Linked DNA regions of Thalassobaculum sp. OXR-137. Each later gene encodes a partner of the first gene's protein in a complex. Links are inferred from orthologs where the notes say so. Each region holds a gene or a part of one and is shown on either strand. Other genes may lie near its edges.

The links. Proteins that work in one complex are often made in the same cells at the same time.
Region 2: the proteins of T8K17_RS09895 (region 1) and hfq are in contact, whole or in part, in a crystal structure (PDB 3VU3), measured with the Escherichia coli proteins. The link is inferred for Thalassobaculum sp. OXR-137 from one-to-one orthologs.

Annotation. Positions count from the first base shown.
Region 1 is NZ_CP139715.1:2,106,826-2,114,858, forward strand. Bases 3,060-6,022 are described here. They hold T8K17_RS09895 (catalase), read left to right. Parts: upstream 3,060-3,489; coding sequence 3,490-5,556; downstream 5,557-6,022. Other genes in these bases: T8K17_RS09890 (GNAT family N-acetyltransferase), read left to right, coding at 3,060-3,291; T8K17_RS09900 (TetR/AcrR family transcriptional regulator), read left to right, coding at 5,699-6,022. Also shown: T8K17_RS09870 (sulfite exporter TauE/SafE family protein), read left to right, coding at 29-871; ltnD (L-threonate dehydrogenase), read left to right, coding at 936-1,847; T8K17_RS09880 (hypothetical protein), read right to left, coding at 1,855-2,007; T8K17_RS09885 (hypothetical protein), read right to left, coding at 2,045-2,251; more of T8K17_RS09890, read left to right, coding at 2,293-3,059; more of T8K17_RS09900, read left to right, coding at 6,023-6,334; T8K17_RS09905 (VOC family protein), read left to right, coding at 6,331-7,311; T8K17_RS09910 (protoglobin domain-containing protein), read left to right, coding at 7,652-8,033.
Region 2 is NZ_CP139715.1:3,923,482-3,930,090, forward strand. Bases 2,622-5,401 are described here. They hold hfq (RNA chaperone Hfq), read right to left. Parts: upstream 4,246-5,401; coding sequence 3,997-4,245; downstream 2,622-3,996. Other genes in these bases: hflX (GTPase HflX), read right to left, coding at 2,622-3,804; T8K17_RS18290 (HAD family hydrolase), read right to left, coding at 4,352-5,005; dat (D-amino-acid transaminase), read right to left, coding at 5,002-5,401. In the rest of the region: T8K17_RS18265 (inositol monophosphatase), read right to left, coding at 1-314; groL (chaperonin GroEL), read right to left, coding at 390-2,051; T8K17_RS18275 (co-chaperone GroES), read right to left, coding at 2,114-2,401; more of hflX, read right to left, coding at 2,509-2,621; more of dat, read right to left, coding at 5,402-5,865; Trk system potassium transporter TrkA, read right to left, coding at 5,915-6,609. UniProt on the Escherichia coli protein: RNA chaperone that binds small regulatory RNA (sRNAs) and mRNAs to facilitate mRNA translational regulation in response to envelope stress, environmental stress and changes in metabolite concentrations.

The DNA of each region.
Region 1 (8,033 bases):
CCGGCCTTCCTTTCCGGAGTACCCCCTCATGGCAGAATTCGGCGGCGATTTCGTCGGCTACCTTCCGTCCATCCTCGTCCTGATGTTCACCGGCGCCGTCGCGGGGCTGCTCGCCGGCCTGCTCGGCGTGGGTGGCGGCATCGTCATCGTGCCGGTGCTGTTCAACATGTTCGGCGTGCTGCACCTGCCGCCGGAATGGGCGATGCACGTGGCCGTGGCCACCTCGCTGGCGACGATCATCCCGACCTCGATCGTGTCGATGCGGGCGCATTGGAAGAAGGGCAACGTCGATGTCGACCTTCTGAAGGTCTGGGCGGTCTGGGCCTTCGTCGGCGCCACCATCGGCACCATCCTCGCCGGCCAGTTCAAGAGCTGGATGCTGACCGCGATCTTCGCCGTCGTCGCGTCCCTGGTCGCCATCAACATGGCCAGCCGCGACGGGCTGAAGGTCGCCGATACCCTGCCGGTCTCCAAGGTGAAGAACGCCATCATGTCGTTCTTCATCGGCGGCTTCTCCGTCACCATGGGCATCGGCGGCGGGACCCTGTCGGTGCCGACCCTGTCGGCCTTCAATTTCCCGATTCACCGGGCCGTCGGCACCGCCGCCGCCCTTGGTCTGCCGATCGCCATTCCCGGCGTGATCGGCTTCGCCATCGCCGGCTGGGGCGTCGAGAACCGGCCGCCGCTGTCGATCGGTTTCATCAACATCGTCGGCTTCCTACTGATCTTCCCGCTGTCGTCCCTGATGGCCCCGTATGGCGCGGCCATTGCGCACAAGCTGAACCGGGTCTGGCTCCGGCGCGCCTTCGCGCTATTCTTGGGGGTGACGGCGGTGCGGATGTTCCTGCGGCTCTACGAAGTCTTCGCATAAGCGCGCTGGACACTCTCCCGTCTCCAATGCAGAAGCGCCGCACGCCGGCGAACGGGAGGATGGCATGAGCGAGACTATCAGTGCGGGGGTGATCGGCCTCGGCTCCATGGGCATGGGTGTGGCGCGGTCGCTGCGGCGCGCCGGCATCGAGACCTGGGGCTGCGACGTGGTCGATACGCGCCGGGCCGAACTGGAAGAGATCGGCGGCCACTGGGCGTCCAGCCCGTGGGAGCTCGGCAAGAATGTCGACGTCGCCATCGTCCTGGTGGTCAACGCCGAGCAGACCCGCAGCGTTCTGTTCGCCGATGCCGGTGCCGCGGAGGCCATGGCGGCGGACTCCGTCGTCATCGCCAGCGCCACCGTCCCGGCGTCAGAGGCTGTCGCCATCGGCCAGGATCTGGCGGAACGCGGCATCCATATGATCGACGGGCCGGTCTCCGGCGGCGCGGTCGGCGCCAATGCGGGCGAGCTCTCGATCATGGCCTCCGGGCCCGACATCGCCTTCGACCTGGCCGAGCCGGTGCTCGAGGCGATCGCCAAGAAGGTCTACCGGCTGGGGGCGGCCCATGGCGTGGGCTCCTCGGTGAAGACCATCAACCAGCTTCTCGCCGGGGTGCATATCGCCGCCGCCTGCGAAGCCATGGCGCTGGGCGTGCGCGCCGGCGTCGATCCGCACACCCTGTTTGAGGTGATCTCCAACTCGGCCGGCGCCTCCTGGATGTTCAACAACCGGGTGCCGCACATCCTCGACGGCGACTACGCGCCGAAGAGCGCGGTCGACATCTTCGTGAAGGATCTCGGCATCGTGCTGGAGACCGGCAAGCGGCACACCTTCCCGCTGCCGCTGACCGCCGCCGCCCACCAGCAGTTCCTGGCCGCCGCCGCTGCCGGCCTCGGCCGCGAGGACGACAGCGCGGTGATCAAGGTCTACCAGAAGCTCTCCGGGATCGAGCTGCCCGAGTCCAAGGACGGCTGAGCCGCCCTCATTCCTCGGCGAACGGGTCGTAGTTCCCGAAGGACCAAAGCCTGCCCTCCAGGTTGCGCACCGAATAGCCGGGCGCGCCGTCTTCCTTGTCCGCCGGTCCGCTGACGCTGTCGGCACCGGCGGCCTTGGCGCGGGCGTGGTGGGCGTCCACGTCCTCAACCCGGACATAGACGCCGATCGGCGCGATCTCACTTGAAGAGACAGGCGATGCCGTAGCACTCGGCGCCGAAGACGTGAACCGTCAGGGCCCAGGCCGCCAGATCGAGCAGGGCCATGAGCAATGTGACCGGCAGGCCGACGAAGATCAGCACATAGATGATCGCCCACCACGTATAGTGCCGGCGCTGGACCTCGTGACCAAGGACGGTTACGGGCTTGTTTTTAATGCCTACCATGGGCGCAAGAGTAGCCTCGGAGCGGCGGAGACGGAACCACCATGGCGGTAGCCCGAAGCAAAAGACGAGCGGCGTCTCCGGCCGGTACGGCGGGCGGCGAGCGTGCCGGGCTGATGCTGACATGGGACGGGGTGGACAAGCGTCGCTGGATGGACCTGCACGGCGCGGTGGTCATGGCGCCGTTGGAACAGACCTGGATGTATGGCGAGGCCATCGCCGCCGGGTCGCCTTACCGGCCGACCCGGGGGGTGGTCACCCGCGCCGGCCAGCCGGTGGCGATCGTGCAGGCGCTGGAATGGTCCGTCGGCCGCATCGCCAGGCTGGCCAAGGTGGTGCGCGGCCCGCTGTTCCTCGGGGAGGTGACCGAGGAGGAGTGCATTGCCGTCCACCAGCTCATCGCCGAACGCTGGCCGATGCCGCGGCTGAACTGGTTTCTCTTCACACCAGAGATGGTCGATGGCGACTTCGCCCGCTCTGTGATGGGCGGCCTGAAGCTGAAGCAGACGGTGACCGGGTATTCCACCGCCTGGCTCGATCTCTCCCTGGGCGCCGAGCGGCTGCGGGCGGGGCTGCACCAGAAATGGCGCAATCAGCTCGTGGCGGCGGAAGGCGAGAAGCTGCGCATCCGCGACGCCCATTCCGGACAGGCCCTGAACTGGTTGCTGGCCCGGTACGATGCCGATCGAAAGCGCAAGCGGTTCCGGGCGGCCAGCGGCACCTTTGCCGCCGCGCTGGCCCTCTATGCGCCCCGGCCGAAAGATGTGCTGCTGCTCCAGGCGGAGCGCGGCTCGGAACCGCTGGCGGGCGTGCTGTTCCTGCGCCACGGCGTCTCCGCCACCTATCAGATCGCCTACACGAGCGAGGCCGGACGGGCCGCGAATGCCAATCGGCTGCTGGTGTGGGAGGGCATGCAGCGATTGGCCGCCGAGGGAGTGCGCTGGCTCGACCTGGGCGGAATCGACGCCTCCATGGCGGGCGTGTCCCGCTTCAAGCTCGGCACCGGCGCCATGCCGGTGACCCTGGCCGGGACCTGGATGTAACGACGGGCGCCGCCCTGGAACCGTCACTTGTGTCAGTGATGGCTCCGAAGCCTCGGAACTTTCCGTTTCTGGAACTGTTCAAAACAGAAGAACGCGCGCGCTCCGACAGCGCCGCTCTTCCCTGCGAACCGATCCAGAAACCCCGAGGGTATCCCCATGCAAGACGAGCCGTTGTATCGCCCGACAAGCGACTGCCAGATGTCCAACGAGACCGCGGACCATCCGGCGGAGCGGGGTCAGGGCGGTGAACTGCACCAGACTCCCAAGGGCGATACCCAGCGGATGACGACGGCTCAGGGCACGCCGGTTTCCGACGACCAGAACAGCCTGAAGGCCGGCGCGCGCGGTCCGACCCTGATGGAGGACCTGCACTTCCGCGAGAAGATGTTCCACTTCGACCACGAGCGCATTCCCGAGCGCGTGGTGCATGCCCGCGGCTACGGCGCGCACGGCTATCTGGAGGTCACCGAGGCGATCCCCGAGCTGACGTCGGCCGGCCTGTTCCAGAAGGCCGGCAACCGGGTTCCGGCCTTCGTCCGCTTCTCCACCGTCGCCGGCAGCAAGGGCTCGCCGGACCTGGCCCGCGACGTGCGCGGCTTCGCCGTGAAGCTCTACACCGAGGAGGGCAACTGGGACATCGTCGGCAACAATATCCCGGTGTTCTTCATCCAGGACGCCATGAAGTTCCCCGACCTGATCCATTCGGTGAAGCCGGAACCGGATCGCGGCTTCCCGCAGGCGCAGTCCGCCCACGACAATTTCTGGGACTTCGTCTCGTTGATGCCGGAATCCATGCACATGGTCATGTGGGCCATGTCCGACCGCGCCATTCCACGCTCCCTGCGCTTCATGGAGGGTTTCGGCGTCCACACCTTCCAGTTCGTCAACGCCGAGGGCAAGGGCACCTTCGTCAAGTTCCACTGGAAGCCGAAGCTGGGCATGCAGTCGGTGGCCTGGGACGAGGCGGTGACCATCAACGGCGCCGACCCGGATTTCCATCGCCGCGACTTGTGGAACGCGATCCAGGCCGGTGATTTCCCGGAATGGGAACTCGGCGTCCAGGTGTTCGACGACGACTTCGCCGACTCGTTCGAGTTCGACGTGCTCGACGCGACCAAGCTGATCCCCGAGGAGCAGGTGCCGGTGCGCATCGTCGGCCGGCTGGTGCTGGACCGGGTGGTCGACAACTTCTTCGCCGAGACGGAGCAGGTGGCGTTCTGCACCCAGAACATCGTCCCGGGCATCGATTTCACCAACGATCCGCTCCTCCAGGGCCGGAACTTCTCCTACTTGGACACCCAGACCAAGCGCCTGGGAGGCCCGAACTTCACCCATATCCCGATCAACGCGCCGAAATGCCCGTTCCATCACTTCCAGCAGGACGGGCACATGGCGATGCACAATCCCAAGGGCCGGGCGAACTACGAGCCCAACTCCTGGGCACAGGGCGGGCCGCGCGCCCATCCCAAGCAGGGGTTCCAGTCGATCGCCGATCGGGTGCAGGGCGACAAGCGACGGGTGCGGTCGGAAACCTTTGCCGATCACTACAGCCAGGCGCGCCAGTTCTATCTGAGCCAGACCGAGATCGAGCAGGGCCACATCGCCAACGCCCTGGTGTTCGAGCTGTCCAAGGTCGAGGTGCCGGCGATCCGCGAGCGGGTCGTCTCCCATCTGCTCAACATCAACGACGGTCTCGCCCAGGATGTGGCCGAAGGCCTCGGCCTGACGAAGATGCCGAAGGCGGCCGAGCCGGCGCGGGAGCCGATCGACCTGCCGGTCTCCGACAAGCTGTCGATCCTGAAGAACGGCCCCGGCCGGTTCGAGGGCCGCAAGCTGGGGCTGCTGGTGACCGACGGCGCCGACGCCGGCCTGGTCAACGGGCTCATGGACGCCGCGAAGAAGGCCGGCGGCATGGTCGAGGTCGTGGCCCCGCAGGTCTATGGCGTCAAGCTGTCGGACGGCAAGACGCTGGAGGCCCAGCAGAAGATCGACGGCGGCCCCTCCGTCCTCTACGACGCGGTGGCGATCATCGTGTCGAAGGACGGCGTCGATCGCCTGAAGTCCATGCACCCGGCCAAGAGCTTCGCGGCCGACGCCTATGCCCACGCGAAATACATCGCGATGAGCGAGGAGGCGGCCGATCTGCTGGACGCGGCGGGGGTCACCGATCGCGACGACGGCATGGTCGTCCTGTCCGGCAAGGCCGACGCGGCCGGCTTCATCGAGACCTGCGGCGCGCTGCGCTTCTGGGACCGCATGAGTTGACCCTTCCGCTCCCTGTGTTCTGACGGCCGGTTCCTCCCGGCTCCCTCAAGCCGGCGGTGTCTCGCACATCGCCGGCTCTTTCTTGCCACTTTACAAACATACCAACCAGTCGGTATGTTTCATTGCAACGAAGGAGACGCGCATGCCCAGGCCCACCGCCGGAACGCCGAGTGCCCGCGACAAGCTGCTCGACGCCGCCCTGTCGGTGATCCGCGCCAAGGGCTATTCGGCCACGAGCGTCGACGAACTCTGCGCCGAGGCCGGCGTAACGAAGGGCGCCTTCTTCCATCACTTCAAGAGCAAGGACGGGCTGGCGGTCGCCGCGGCCGAGCACTGGTCCGAGGTGACCGGCGACCTGTTCGCCTCCGCCGCCTATCATGACCATGCGGATCCGCTGGACCGGGTCCTCGGCTACCTCCGGTTCCGCCGGGCGCTGATCGCCGGCGAGGTCAGCGAGTTCACCTGCCTTGTCGGCACGATGGTGCAGGAAGCCTACGACGCTCATCCCGACATCGCGGCCGCCTGCGGACGCAGCATCTTCTCTCACGCCCGCACCCTGGAGAGCGATATCGCCGCGGCGATGGCCGACCGGGGTGTCGCCGGGACCGATTGGACCGCCGCAAGCCTCGCCCTGCATACCCAGGCGGTGCTCCAGGGCGCCTTCATCCTGGCCAAGGCCGGCGGCGGCGGCGGCGTCGCTGTCGAGCAGGTCGACCACCTCTATCGCTACATCACGCTCCTGTTCGGAGCCTCCGGGAACAAGGAACCGAGGACATGACCGTGCCTGTTCAGAAGCCCGACGACCTCACCCTCGTCATCGACCGCGTCCTCGACGCCCCCCGCTCGGCCGTCTGGCGTTGCTGGAGCGAGCCGGACCTGATGATGCAGTGGTATTGCCCCAAGCCCTGGCAGGTCACCGCCGCCGAGATGGATCTGTACCCGGGCGGCCGGTTCAACACGGTGATGGAAGGACCGGACGGCGAGCGGTTCGACAATGTGGGCTCGTTCCTGAAGGTCGAACCGGGCCGCCATCTCACCTTCACCGACGCCTATACCGAAGGCTTCGTGCCCTCGGGCAAACATTTCATGACGGGCTTTCTGACCCTGGAGGAAGCGGAGGGAGGCCGGACGCGCATGATCTGGGGCGCCCGCCATTCCTCGGTCGAGACTGTGCAGCAGCATCTGGAGATGGGATTCGAGGCGGGCTGGAACGCGGCAGCCGACCAGCTCGAGGCGCTGGCCGCATCGCTGCCCGTGCCGATCGGTGCCGACCTGCTGTTCACCTCCAAGGCGCGCACCTGCCTGTTTCTGCCCGAAGGCGCGTTGGAGGCTGCGGAGTTCTACATCTCCCTGCTGCCGGACAGCCGGATCGAGCAGGTCTATCGGCCCGATCCCAACGGGCCGCCGCTGGTGGTCGAGTTCACCCTCGGCGGCACGCCTTACATGACGATGAACGGCTGTCCGGCGACCACGCCGTCCCATGCGGTGTCGATCTCCGTCCTGACCGAGGATCAGGCCGAGACCGACCGGCTCTGGGCCGCGCTGTCGGCGGATGGCGGGGAGGGCGGCCAGTGTGGCTGGATCGTCGATAGGTTCGGGATCCACTGGCAGATCGTGCCGAAGGCGCTGCCCCGGCTGATGCATGCCGCAGACCCCGAGGCGGCGGGCCGCGTAATGGAGGCGTTGATGGGTATGGGCAAGATCGACGTGGCCGGGTTGCAGGTCGCGTTCCTGGGGCACCGCGCGGCCGGTTGAGCGGGGGCCGGTCTCCTTGCGCTACGGGGCGTCATACGGAATTTGCGAAAAATTTCCCGGTGCGCCTTAACATGTGTCGTTGAAGCAAGTGGCAAGAACCGGCTGCTCCAGGCGCCGGTTGGCCCTTCTCCGCGGGAGAAACGCTCACGAATTACACGCGGTCAAAGATGTAAGTCCCTATCACAAAAGATAATTTCTCGAGTTTTCGCGATGACTTCTCGGATCCGATACTAGAGAGCATGGTTAACAAGCAATTAATTATAACATTAAAGGTATTTTAATCAGTAACCCCCAATTATCTCCTACGTCGGAACCACCGCTTTGGATCATGGGGGAAGCTATGAGCGCTGATCTACGGGCCCATGTTGACTTTATCGAGCTGTCATCTGGTGAGAGAAAGCTCCTGGCAGAGTTCTTTCCTGTGGTCGAACAGCACCTTCCGGGAATTCTCACCCGCTTCTACGAAAAGCTCGGCGGCATTCCCCATCTGTCGGCCATGTTCGACTCCGCCGCTCGGCAGAAGCATGCCGCCACGGCCCAGGCGTCGCATTGGAAGCGCATGTTCACCGCCGGCGACAACCAGGACTATTTCGACTCGGTTCAGCGGATCGGCGAGGTTCACAACACGCTCGGCCTGGAGACCTCCTGGTACATCGACGGGTATACCCGTATCACGGCGGAACTCCACCGACTGGCGATCACCCATTCCCTGACCGGCTTCT
Region 2 (6,609 bases), 1.8 Mb from region 1 along the record:
TTGCCCTCGGCGAAGTTGTTGGTGCCGTCGACCGGATCGACGATCCAGACCGGCGCGTCGCCGTCGATCCGGCCCAGCAGCGAGCGGTCCTTCTCCACCGATTCCTCGCCGATCACCACCGAGCCCGGATAGAGATCCGGCAGCAGCTCGACCAGACGGCGCTCGGCCGCCTCGTCGGCGACGGTCACCAGATCGGTCGGACCGGTCTTCTCGCGGATGTCGCCCTCGGCCAGATTGCGCCAGCGCGGCAGGATCTCCGCCTCCGCCACCTCGGTCAGGGTAGCGGCGAGCCGGTCGAGATCGACGGATGTCATCGTCAGAAAGCTCCGTGGAAACGAGAAAGGGCCGGACACACGGCCCGGCCCTTCCCTAACACGAGTGCGGCTGGCTCAGAAGTCCATGCCGCCCATACCACCCATGCCGCCCATTCCGCCCATGCCACCCATGTCGGGCATGCCGCCGCCGGAGGTGTCCGGCTTCTCGGCGACCATGGCCTCGGTGGTGATCAGCAGTCCGGCGATGGATGCGGCGTCCTGCAGCGCGGTGCGCACGACCTTGGTCGGGTCGATGACGCCGGCCTTGATCAGGTCTTCGTAGGTGTCGGTCGCCGCGTTGTAGCCGAAGGTGTTCGACTTCTGCTCGAGCAGCTTGCCGACCACGACGGAGCCGTCGGCACCGGCGTTCTCCGCGATCTGCCGGCACGGGGCCTGCAGGGCGCGGCGCACGATGTCGATGCCCATGCGCTGGTCGTCATTGGCATACTTCAGCTTGTCGAGGGCGCGGGTGCCGTACAGCAGCGCGGTGCCGCCGCCGGCGACGATGCCTTCCTGAACCGCGGCGCGGGTCGCGTGCATCGCGTCGTCGACACGATCCTTGCGCTCCTTCACCTCGATCTCGGTCGCACCGCCGACGCGCAGAACCGCAACGCCGCCGACCAGCTTCGCCAGACGCTCCTGGAGCTTCTCGCGGTCGTAGTCGGACGTGGTCTCCTCGACCTGCGCCTTGATCTGGGTGACGCGGGACTGGATGTCCTTCTTCTTGCCGGCGCCGTCGACGACCGTGGTCTCGTCCTTGGTCAGGGTCACGCTCTTGGCGGTGCCCAGCATCTTGATGTCGACGGTCTCCAGGTTGATCCCGACATCCTCGGACACCACGGTGCCGCCGGTCAGGACGGCGATGTCCTCCAGCATGGCCTTGCGGCGATCGCCGAAGCCCGGCGCCTTCACGGCCGCGACCTTCAGGCCGCCGCGCAGCTTGTTCACCACCAGGGTCGCCAGCGCCTCACCGTCGACATCCTCGGCGATGATCAGCAGCGGGCGGGACGAGCGGGCCACCTGCTCCAGCAGCGGCAACATCGGCTGCAGGCTGGACAGCTTCTTCTCGTGGATGAGGATCAGCGGGTTTTCCAGCTCGCAGACCATCTTGTCGGCATTGGTCACGAAATACGGCGAGAGATAGCCGCGGTCGAACTGCATGCCCTCGACCACGTCGAGTTCGGTGTGCAGGGACTTCGCTTCCTCGACGGTGATCACGCCTTCCTGGCCGACCTTGTCCATCGCCTCGGCCAGCAGCTTGCCCACATCGGCGTCGCCGTTGGCGGAGATCGTGCCGACCTGAGCGACTTCGCTCGACGACTTGATCTTCTTGGAGTTGCTCTCGACGTCCTTGATGACGGCGGCGACGGCGAGGTCGATGCCGCGCTTCAGGTCCATCGGGTTCAGGCCGGCGGCGACGGCGCGCACGCCCTCGCGGACGATGGCCTGGGCCAGCACGGTGGCGGTGGTGGTGCCGTCACCGGCGAGGTCGGAGGTCTTCGAGGCCACTTCGCGCACCATCTGCGCGCCCATGTTCTCGAACTTGTCCTTCAGCTCGATATCCTTGGCGACGGTCACGCCATCCTTGGTGATGCGCGGGGCGCCGAACGACTTGTCCAGCACCACGTTGCGGCCTTTCGGGCCGAGGGTCACCTTGACGGCGTTCGCCAGCGTATCGACGCCCTTGAGCAGGCGGTCGCGGGCATCGACGTTAAACTTGACGTCTTTGGCAGCCATTATGTTTCTCCTTAGATCGTTGCCGGATGGCGGCAGGGTCGGTCGTGGCGGTCAGCGGCCGATCAGCCGACGACACCCATGATGTCCGACTCCTTCATGATCAGCAGGTCCTTGCCGTCGATCTTGACCTCGGTGCCGGACCACTTGCCGTACAGCACGGTGTCGCCCTTCTTCACGTCCAGGGCGACGACCTTGCCGGACTCGTCCCGGGCGCCGGCGCCGACGGCGACGATCTTGCCCTGCATCGGCTTTTCCTTCGCCGTGTCGGGGATGATGATCCCACCGGCAGTCTTGGTGTCGCTCACCAGCGGCTCGACGACAACGCGGTCATGCAGCGGACGGAATTTCATGGGGCTTCCTCCATGGCTCGGCCAAAGAAAACGGCGGGCATTAGCACTCGCCGTGAATGAGTGCCAGGGGTATGGAGGTTTACCCTGTTTCTGTCAACCGGCTGGCCTCAGTTCAGGCGCTGAAACCGCTCTCCGAAGCGCTTTTCGGCCCGTGCGAGGGTGCTCGGGTCCAATCCGACGGTGATCGTCGAGCCGGTGTCGTCGTCGATCCGGTCGATGATGTCGCCATGGCTGTGCAGCCAGGCGGTGATCTCGCCGTCGGCGTAATCGACGTGCAGGGTCACCACCCGGTGGTTGGCCGACAGGAAGCCGTCGATCGCCTTGACCAGATCGGCGATCCCCTCGCCGGTGACCGCCGACACGCAGACCGTGTCGTTGAGCCGGGCGACCTCGTTGCGCAGGGTGATGCGGCGTTCCTCGGGCAGCCGGTCGATCTTGTTCAGCACGTCCAGCATGCGTCCCGGCCGGGTGGTCTCGTCGACCCCCAGATCCTCCAGCACCGCCAGCACGTCGTGCTTCTGGGCCTCGGTGTCCGGGTGCGAGATGTCGCGCACATGCAGCACCAGGTCCGCCTCGGTCACCTCCTCCAGGGTCGCGCGGAAGGCGGCGACCAGATGGGTCGGCAGGTCGGAGATGAAGCCGACCGTGTCGGACACGATCACCGTGCGCCCGCCCGGCAGGTCGATTCGCCGCATGGTCGGGTCGAGGGTGGCGAACAGCAGGTCCTGGGCCATCACCGAGGCGCCGGACAGCTTGTTGAACAGCGTCGACTTGCCGGCGTTGGTGTAGCCGACCAGGGCGACGATCGGGAACGGCACCCGGCGCCGCGCCTCGCGGTGCAGCTCGCGGGTCCGCTTCACCTCCTCCAGCTCGCGCTTGATGCGGGTGATGCGGTCGCCGATCAGACGGCGGTCGAGTTCGAGCTGGCGCTCGCCGGGGCCGCCGAGGAAGCCGGCACCGCCGCGCTGGCGCTCAAGGTGGGTCCAGGACCGCACCAGGCGGGAGCGCTGGAAGGTGAGCGAGGCGAGTTCGACCTGCAGCCGGCCTTCATGGGTGCGCGCCCGGGCGCCGAAGATCTCGAGGATGAGCTGGGTCCGGTCGATGACCTTGACGTTCAGCCCCTTCTCCAGGTTGCGCTGCTGCACCGGGGTGAGCGCGTGGTCGATGACCACGACCTCCACCTCCATCGCCTCGGCCAGCGCCTGGAAGCGCTCGATCTGGCCGCCGCCGAACAACGTGCTCGGGCGCGGCCGGTTGACGGTCAGCACCTCGCTGTGGACGGTCTCCAGGTCGATCGCGGCGGTCAGGCCGACGGCTTCCTCCAGACGTGCCTCCGGGTCGCGGACACCGGGGGTGTCCTCGTCCTTGGACGGCAGACGCGGATGCAGCACGATGGCGCGGATCTTACCCAAGCGGGGCTCCTTTTACGGGGACCCGACACGGTGCGTCCGCCCGGCGACGTGCCTGGGCCAAGACCGGCGATATGCCGGAGCGCATGGGAGTCCCCTCCAGCGCTCCAACATGTGGATGGCCGGGCCCCGGATCAAGTCCGAGCTGTCGGCGGAGGCAGTCTACCCCGAGACGGGGCATGCGGATCAGCTATCGCTGTCCTCGCCCGGCTCGAACAGGCTGACCGGGTGCTGCGGCATGATCGTCGACACCGCGTGCTTGTAGACCAGCTGGGAATGGGCGTCGCGGCGCAGCAGCAGGCAGAAATTGTCGAACCACGTGACAATGCCCTGGAGCTTCACGCCGTTCACGAGGAACACGGTGACGGGCGTCTTGTCCTTACGGATCTTGTTGAGAAAGACATCTTGGACGCTCTGGCTCTTTTCTGCGGCCATGGTTTTTTCCTTCGCTCCTCAATCGGCTCGCGCGCGCGGGTGGTGACACCACCTCTTTCGCAGATGCGAGATCAGATTGAAAGATATACCGCGAAATCGTTGCGACTCAACCGCGTAGCTCGCCAAGAAGCGCATAACAGTCAAAAAGCTGCACCGCGGGCGCACAATCGCTCAGATCCTCGGGGTGCGGATCCTCGGGATGCAGCAGAACCGGGACGCATCCGGCCGCATGAGCGGCCCGCAGATCGACCGCGCTGTCGCCGACGAACCACACGCTCGGCCCCGCCGTCACGCCGGTGCCGTCCAGCGCCATGTGGATCGGATCGGCCGCCGGCTTGTCCTTGGCCGCGTCGTGCGAGCCGAGGATCCGGTGAAAATACCTGTCCCAGCCGAGATGGGCCGTCTCCAGCCGCAGATAGGTGCCGGACTTGTTGCTGACCACGCCCATGGGGATGCCCTCGGCCGCCAGGGCGTCGAGCAGCTCGACAGCTCCCGGCAGAGGCCGCAGGGTCTCCAGGTGAATCGACGCGAAGCTCTCGTAGAACCGCTTGGAGGCGTCCTCCCAGCGCTCGCCGAACAGCTTGGGGAAGCTGTCGCGCATGGAGAGCTTGGCGTTCGCCCGAACCTGCGCCTCGTCCCAGGGGTCAAGGCCGTACTCGCTGAAGGTGGTGGACAGGGCGCGGGTGATGCCGCCCCAATTGTCCACCAGCGTGGAGTCCCAGTCGAACAGCACCGCGTCGGGACGCGGCAGTCGACTCACGCGGTGGCCCCTTCCCCGGCCGCGTACTCCATGTAGCTGTCGCGCAGGCCGCGCGACAGGGTGCCGGCCTTGCCGTTGCCGATCACCACATCGTCGATCTGGGTGACCGGGGTGACGAAGGCGGTGGCCGAGGACGCGAAGGCCTCGCGCGCCTTCTTGGCTTCCTCGACGGAGAACGCCCGCTCCACGTATTTCAGGCCCTGGCGCTCGGCCAGCTTGAGGATCGACAGCCGGGTGATGCCGTTCAGGATGTCGTGGGTCGCCGGCCGGGTCACCAGCTCGCCGTCCTGGGTGACGATCCAGGCGTTGCTCGACGTGCCCTCGGTGACGTTGCCGTCCTCGTCCACCTGCCAGGCCTCGAAGGCGCCGTTCTCGCGAGCCTGCTGCTTGCCCAGAATGTTAGGAAGAAGCGCTACCGACTTGATATCGCAGCGTTCCCAACGAATGTCCCTGATCGTGATGACCTTGACGCCGTTCTCGACCGTCTCCTGGCTCGGCATGGCGATCCGCTTGGCGGTCAGCACGATGCTCGGCTTGGCGTTCTTCGGGAACGGGTGGTCGCGCTTGGCCACGCCGCGGGTCACCTGCATGTAGACCAGCCCGTTGCGGATCCGGTTCAGGCGCACCAGCTCGCGCATGACCGAGCGCAGGGCGCCCCGGCTCATGGGATGGGCGATGCGCAGCTCGTCCAGCGAGCGGTCCAGGCGATCGAGATGCGGCATCTCGTCCACCATCACGCCGTTCTGCACGAGAACCACCTCGTAGACGCCGTCGGCGAACTGGTAGCCCCGGTCCTCGACATGGACCTCGGCATGGGAATGGGGAAGGAAACGGCCGTTCACATAGGCGATCCGGGACATGGGACCTCCGGCTGGGCGAGATGGGAGACAGGAAGGAAGTAAGGGATATCTAGAAGAAATCGAGACGGACGGCGAACAGTTTCTCGACTTTCTTCACCGCTTCATAGGTGGCAAAGACGACCACCCGGTCGCGGGCCTGCACCACCGTGTCGGCGCGCGGCACGATGACCTCCTCGCCGCGCACGATGGCGCCGACGATCACGCCGTTCGGCAGCTTGGCGTCCTTCAGCGGATGGCCGACCAGAACCGAGGTCTCCAGCGCCTCGGCCTCGATCACCTCGCCGAAATCCTCGCGCAGGGAATAGACGCTGCGGATCCGGCCGCGGCGGACGTGCTGCAAGATCGTGGAGACGGTGATGGCCCGCGGGTTCACCACGGCGTCGATGCCGAGCTGGGTGATCAGCGGCGCGTAGGTGGAGGCGTTGATCAGGGCGACGGTCCGCTTGCAGCCCGAGCGCTTGGCCAGCAGCGAGCTCAGGATGTTGACCTCGTCGTCGTTGGAGACGGCGACGAAGGTCTCGGTCTGGGAGATGTTGGCCTCTTCCAGGATCTCCGGGTCGAGCACGTCGCCGTTCAGCACCATGGTGCGCTGGAGCGACTGGGCCACCGAGCGGGCGCGGGCGCGGTTGAACTCGATCACCTTGGCGTTCACGCCGTGATGCTCGCGCTCGATCTCCTCGGCCAGGGTCAGGCCGATATTGCCGCCGCCGGCGATGATGACGCTGCGCGCCTCCGGCTCCTCGT